2 regions of the Bacillus sp. CGMCC 1.60114 genome follow, and region 1 is predicted to be linked to the other one. Evidence: riboswitches for the same ligand, from Rfam matches in the RefSeq annotation. Region 1 holds a riboswitch; the other holds the start of a gene.
What was found. Region 1 has a riboswitch for S-adenosylmethionine ahead of mtnW (2,3-diketo-5-methylthiopentyl-1-phosphate enolase). Riboswitches for the same ligand answer to the same signal wherever they lie in the genome.
Positions count from the first base shown of each region.

Region 1 (3,419 bases):
TTTAAAATTACTCTGTGAACTTAAATTGCGAATAAGCGTTGATTTACAAAGACCACATTCATTTTCACAATGTTCATCACACAGATGTGGCCAATTTACTTGAATTGTTTCATTAGAAAAATCAGTTGTATTACAGTAAATTTGCTCAAAATCAACAAGTCCTTCGAGAAGAGGATAAACAAAAAAGTCCATTCCTCCTGATATGATATAAAGTGGTATATTATTCCCTCGTAAAAACTGTACAAATTCTATAAAACCAGTACGAATAACTGCGGTTTCTTTAATGAAAGCTATAATCTGATTTTGTAGACTTGTAGGTAATAGAGAAAAAAGTTTTCCAACACCTTCTTGAATAGAAAGTTCTTGTGATAAAATTTTTTGTTTAATTGTTTCCGCTTCTGGCGGTGCAAACTTTTCCATAATGGCAACAATATTATCGTTATTTGTAATTGTGCCATCGAAATCGCAAAAAATTTGAATACTCATGCCTTCACCTCTCCAGAAGGATTGCCCCATAAACGCAAGGCGGCTTGTAAATTAGGATCATTAACCTCATGAAGAGGCGTGTTTGTTAGCGTTGCATCGATGGCAGATCGAAACGCTTTTCCGCCTCCCTGTGCGCCAGAAGGGTGTCCGTGAATACCGCCACCAGCATTAATAACACATTGTCCACCAAAATCACGGATAAGAAGAGGAACAAGTCCTGGATGAATCCCAGCAGATGGAACTGGAAAGCTGCGTTTAAATGGTTCATTTTCATCTGTAAGCGCTTTTGATAAATAAAGTGCCTCTTCTTTTTTTAAAGCGACAGTTCCATAAGGTGATGGAAATAGTGAGAAATCTGCACCTGCATAGCGAAGTAACTTGCCAAGTAACAAGGATGAGGAAAATCCGTATAATTCAGATGCTATGTAAGTACCGCTTACTGCTGGATGTGCCATGATTGGGGTAGAAATATCATCGTCTTCAGCTAATGCTTGTAAAACATCAAGTCCATAAGCAAATACATTGAAGAGTAATATATCAGCCCCAGCTGTAACTGCTTGTTTTGCTTTTTCTTTTAAATCATAAGTACGTCCAGATAAATTAACAGCATATAACGTCTTATGACCATATGTTTCGTATACAGATTGTAATACTTCTTTTCCAGCTCGAATACGTTCTGACAGTGGTGTTAACGGATTATCAAATAAAATTTCATCATCTTTTACAATGTCTACACCGCCGCTTGCTTGATCGCGAAGCTGTGTTTTTAAATAACCGATATTACGGCCAATCATCCCTTTGAAAATACTCATAAGAAGTGGGCGGTCGTGGACATTTAAATTGTTTCGTATTCCATCGATACCGAATTTAGGACCTGAGAAGCGTTCTTTTAGATCATCAGAAAATGTCAAATCAATTAATTTAATTTCTCCATCCAGTGATAATTTTCCGAAAACAGTTGTAAAAATCGCTGGTAAGTCATTGCTAAAATTAGCAGATGGATAATGAATTTTAATAAGACCGCGTTTTACTTTTTTATCAAGGTATATATTTATTTTTTCATCGTCTTCTAATTCTTCTACACTAATGACTGAACCTTTATGCTGTTTTAATTGTTCTTGTAGTAAGTGTGGTAAGTGTGTCCATGAACCAACTGTTAAGCCGAGGGCGATTTGCTCTGCCTTTTGAATTAAATTTTGAGAATCATCATGAATTAAATATGTCGCTGTTATTCCGCTCATTTTCATAACCTCCTAGTTGAATAAAAAAAACCTCTCAGCTAAGGAGAGGTTTTTTTACAACCAGCTCCTTATCTGTCAGCTTAATGCTGCGAGAATTAGCACCGTGCCTACAAAATGTAGATCGGTTGCCGGGTTTCATCGGGCTCGTCCCTCCACCTGCTCTTGATAAGAAGTATTCGGAAATGTTTTAATATTTTTGATAACTGAATTCTGACAGAGAATTTTTATGTTGTCAATGTTTTTTTGAAAATTTTTAATTGATCAATTCTATGAACTGCTTCCTGAAGGCGTTCCTCTGTATGTAATAAGCCGACGCGAATATAGCCTTCACCGTTTTCACCAAAGCCGATGCCTGGAGCGACCGCGACGTGTGCTTGCTGTAATAATACATCAGCAAATTGTTCTGAAGTATATCCATCTGGAACGGGAAGCCACGCGAAAAAAGATCCTTGTGGTGCAGCAACATTCCAGCCGATAGAACGGCATGCTGTAATGAAAGCATTTCTTCGAGATTCATAGCGTTCTACTAGTTCATCTACACAAGTTTGCGAACTTAATAACGCATTGCAAGCAGCTTCTTGTACGGCACCAAAGATACTGACGTACATATGATCTTGTAATACGTTTATTGTTTCAATAACACTTGCATTCCCAACGGCAAATGCAATGCGCCATCCCGCCATATTATATGTTTTTGATAACGTATAAATTTCAATGCCAACATCTTTTGCTCCATCAACTTGTAAGAAACTAATTGGCTTTTTAGCATCAAAACCAATGGCACCATACGCGAAATCATGACAAACTAAAATGTCATGTTTGTTTGCAAATGATATAGTTTCCTTAAAGAATTCTGTTGTTGCAATGGCTCCTGTTGGATTGTTCGGATAGTTTAAAAACATTAATTTTGCTTGTTCAGCAGTTTGTTTATCAATCTTTGTATAATCAGGTAAAAATCGATTTTCTGCTAATAATGGCATTGTTGAAAACTTTGTTTTCGCTAAGGCAACACCTGATAAATAATCTGGATAACCAGGATCAGGAACGAGAATTGTATCGCCTGGATTTGTAAAACAAAGCGGTAGTTCAACTAACCCGGCTTTTCCGCCAAATAAAACAGCTACTTCGGTTTTTGGATTTAACTGTACACCGTATTCACGCTCATAGAACGTAGCGACAGCTTCTTTTAAGCTTTCGTGTCCGCGAAATGGCGGATATTTATGATGAATGGGTTGTTCTGCTGCACGCTGTAGTGCTGTTATGATATGCGTTGGCGTTGGCTGATCTGGATTTCCTTGTCCTAAGTTAATAACATCATGACCAGCTTGCACGGCTTTGTTGACTTTTGCGACAAGCGTAGCAAAAAATTGTGTTGGTAATGATGTTAGTATCTCAGAAGGTTGAAAATGTTTCATACTTTCCACCTCTTTTTGAAAATTGTTGCAATTATAGTGACAAATGATATAATCTTTCCAACTTTTTGTAAAGGAAAAAATAAAAGGGAGTAGGGAGAAATCAATGAAAATTGCTTGTATTCAAATGGATATCACTTTTGGTCATGTAGAGAAAAATATAGAGCACGCTGAGAAAAAAATAAACGAAGCAATGAAAGAAATGCCAGATGTTATTGTATTACCAGAGCTATGGACGACAGGTTATGACTTGGGTCGACTTGCTGAGATTGCTGATCCA
Region 1 covers NZ_JBHTHG010000117.1:100,766-104,184, forward strand. The annotation lists gene ACFQZ1_RS19080 (2-hydroxy-3-keto-5-methylthiopentenyl-1-phosphate phosphatase) at 1-486, opposite strand, end outside; gene mtnW (2,3-diketo-5-methylthiopentyl-1-phosphate enolase) at 483-1,727, opposite strand; SAM riboswitch class I at 1,793-1,899, opposite strand; gene ACFQZ1_RS19090 (pyridoxal phosphate-dependent aminotransferase) at 1,952-3,142, opposite strand; gene ACFQZ1_RS19095 (carbon-nitrogen family hydrolase) at 3,246-3,419, shown strand, end outside.

Region 2 (3,419 bases), on a different contig from region 1:
TTTATCTTACTTTTCGTCGCTTCCATTAGCGCTGGCATGGCACTAAAAGACGCTGTACCTTACGCAGCCATCGGCGGTTTTGGATGTGCAACAATCTTTTTACTTTGCAGTGCATACTGCTTTGGAAAATCCCGTTCACAAGGGGGCAATAATTAATGTTCGGTAAAAAATCAACCGCGTGTACATCATGCGGAAAGGAAATTGCAGTACACGAACGTTCTTGGATTTACATACAATATCCGCCAAGCGGTATAACAAATATTCAAAAATATATTGAGCTCGGTGGGGAAGTGTATTGTACTTCTTGTGTTGGAAAATTAGAAAAACAGGAAAGCAACTAAAATGCTAAAAAGGTGATTGCATGAAAATAAGAAATATTGCTTTCATAATTACACTTGTAATCATTTGTTTTTTGGGCGGTACTTCATTTTATAAAAATCACATAGCTCATAAAGTAGAAGCGTATTTATTCTCACAAGGCGACCAGAAAGATGATTTAAAAAGTCTTGAAGTACGGTACGACTTTAAGTTCGGATATACGGTCGATGTTATGTACAAGGATGAACCACATGTTATCTATACGTATCGCTATCAAAAAATTGGAGATACGGCAAGAAAAGGAGTGCTTGCTTATAATAAAACATTACTTGATGACAAATTAGACCCTAACACTTATTCATACAAACATACACATTTTGGGGAGTATTAGGACTCTCGTTTACAACACTACGTCACCGTATGATTTAAATAAAAAAAGCTTTGCGCACATGCGCAAAGCTTTTTTCTTCCTATATTATAGACCAGCTTGCTCTTTTAAAGCTTCGGCTTTGTCTGTACGCTCCCAAGAAAGGTCTACATCAGTACGTCCGAAGTGGCCGTATGCTGCTGTTTGTTTGTAAATTGGGCGACGTAAGTCTAACATTTTGATGATACCAGCTGGGCGAAGATCGAAGTTGCTGCGAATTAGTTCTACTAATACTTCTTCAGATACTTTTCCAGTGCCGAATGTATCAACAGAGATAGATACTGGTTTCGCTACGCCGATTGCGTATGCAAGTTGTACTTCTGCTTTGTCAGCAAGACCTGCTGCTACGATGTTTTTCGCAACGTAACGAGCTGCGTATGCTGCAGAACGGTCAACTTTTGTTGCATCCTTACCAGAGAATGCACCGCCGCCGTGACGAGCGTATCCACCGTAAGTATCTACGATAATTTTACGACCTGTTAAACCAGCATCCCCTTGTGGTCCACCGATAACGAAGCGGCCAGTTGGGTTAATGAAGAATTTTGTATCTTCATCGATTAATTCAGCTGGTACAACTGGTTGAATTACGAATTCTTTTAAGTTGCGATCGATTTGTTCCCAAGAAATCTCTGGATGATGTTGCGTAGAGATTACAATTGTATCAACGCGAACTGGTTTACCGTTTTCATCATACTCAACTGTTACTTGTGTTTTACCGTCTGGACGTAAGTATGGTAATGTATCATCTTTACGAACTTCAGTTAAACGACGAGCTAATTTATGAGCAAGAGAGATTGGAAGCGGCATTAATTCTTTTGTTTCATTACATGCGAAACCAAACATTAAACCTTGGTCGCCTGCACCGATTGCTTCGATCTCTTCGTCAGTCATTTGACCTTCGCGTGCTTCTAACGCTTTGTCAACACCCATTGCGATGTCAGCAGACTGCTCATCGATAGATGTTAAAACTGCACAAGTTTCTGAATCGAAACCGTATTTTGCACGAGTATAACCAATTCCTTTAATTGTTTCACGAACGATTTTTGGAATATCTACATAAGTAGAAGTCGTAATTTCTCCCGCTACCAATACTAAACCAGTTGTTACTGTTGTTTCACAAGCTACACGTGCATTTGCATCTTTTGCTAAGATTGCATCTAAAATTGAATCAGAAATTTGGTCACTAATTTTATCTGGGTGTCCTTCAGTTACAGACTCAGATGTGAACAGATGACGTTTTTTTGTCATGTGGTAAACCTCCCTACAGTAAATGTATATATTGTACGGAACTCATCCTTAATTTGCCACAAACTGCGACATTCATGTATTCTCCCACAAGCGCAAAAGAAAAACCTTTCCTAATTAATAGAGGAAAGGTTGTATTCGCTACTTGCATACTGCTTTTTGCCCTTCGCTCTTATCGTTCGAGACATTACACCTCGCACAGGTTTAAGCACCTATTCACTTGAACTTGTCGTACATACAAGTGAGGTTGCCGGGCTTCATCGGGCCTGTCCCTCCGCCAGCTCGGGATAAGAGAGTATCCGTCCTCAACTATACTAAAGAAATGCTTTTCATTTGTCAATCCAAATACACATATTCCTATAAGTTTTTAACGACAGAAATTTATGGAAAAAAATAATATAATAACACAAACAAAAATAAATAAATAGTATACATTATTTATATGATTGTGTTATACTCTTGGTGGGGATTACGAGAATATTTATAAATTAAACAAAGGATGGTATCTAAATATGAGTACTGTGAATGTCCAAATTGGATTACATGAACTATTAAACGGAAGCAATGCACAGGTTCAATTGAGCGTTCCGCAATTAACGGAAAAAGTATTAATGAGAAAAGAAGGCAGATTAACTTCTACTGGCGCTGTTTCTGTTTCAACAGGAAAATATACAGGACGTTCTCCGAAAGATAAATTTATTGTAGACGAAGCATCTGTTACGGATAAAATTGCTTGGGGTTCTGTAAACCAACCGATTTCTGAAGAGCATTTTAATAAATTATATACAAAAGTATTAGAATACTTAAAAGACAAAGAAGAGCTATTCGTATTCAAAGGATTTGCAGGAGCAGACCACAGCTACCGTCTTCCTCTTCAAGTTATTAATGAATATGCATGGCATAACTTATTCGCACATCAATTATTCATTCGTCCAACTGAGGAAGAATTAAAAAATCATGATGCACAGTTCACAATTGTATCTGCACCAAACTTTAAAGCAGATCCAGAAGTTGACGGCACAAACTCAGAAACATTTATTATCGTTTCATTTGAAAAGCGTATCGTATTAATCGGAGGTACAGAATACGCTGGAGAAATGAAAAAATCAATTTTCTCTATCATGAACTACTTACTTCCAGAACAAGATATTTTTTCTATGCACTGCTCTGCAAACGTAGGTGAAGAAGGCGATGTTGCTTTATTCTTCGGTTTATCAGGAACAGGTAAAACAACATTATCTGCTGATCCGCACCGCAAATTAATCGGTGATGACGAGCATGGTTGGTCTGATAACGGCGTATTCAATATTGAAGGCGGTTGCTATGCAAAATGTGTGAACTTATCTCGCGAGAAAGAGCCACAAATCTTTGACGCAATTAAATTCGGCTCTGTTTTAGAAAACGTTGTGATTGATGATCATACACGCAT
Region 2 covers NZ_JBHTHG010000108.1:91,564-94,982, reverse strand. The annotation lists gene ACFQZ1_RS16865 (hypothetical protein) at 1-156, shown strand, start outside; gene ACFQZ1_RS16860 (hypothetical protein) at 156-341, shown strand; gene ACFQZ1_RS16855 (DUF3139 domain-containing protein) at 362-709, shown strand; gene metK (methionine adenosyltransferase) at 794-1,993, opposite strand; SAM riboswitch class I at 2,160-2,284, opposite strand; gene pckA (phosphoenolpyruvate carboxykinase (ATP)) at 2,503-3,419, shown strand, end outside.
Region 2: it holds a riboswitch for S-adenosylmethionine, as region 1 does, so the genes downstream of both, metK (methionine adenosyltransferase) here and mtnW (2,3-diketo-5-methylthiopentyl-1-phosphate enolase) in region 1, are expected to answer to the same signal.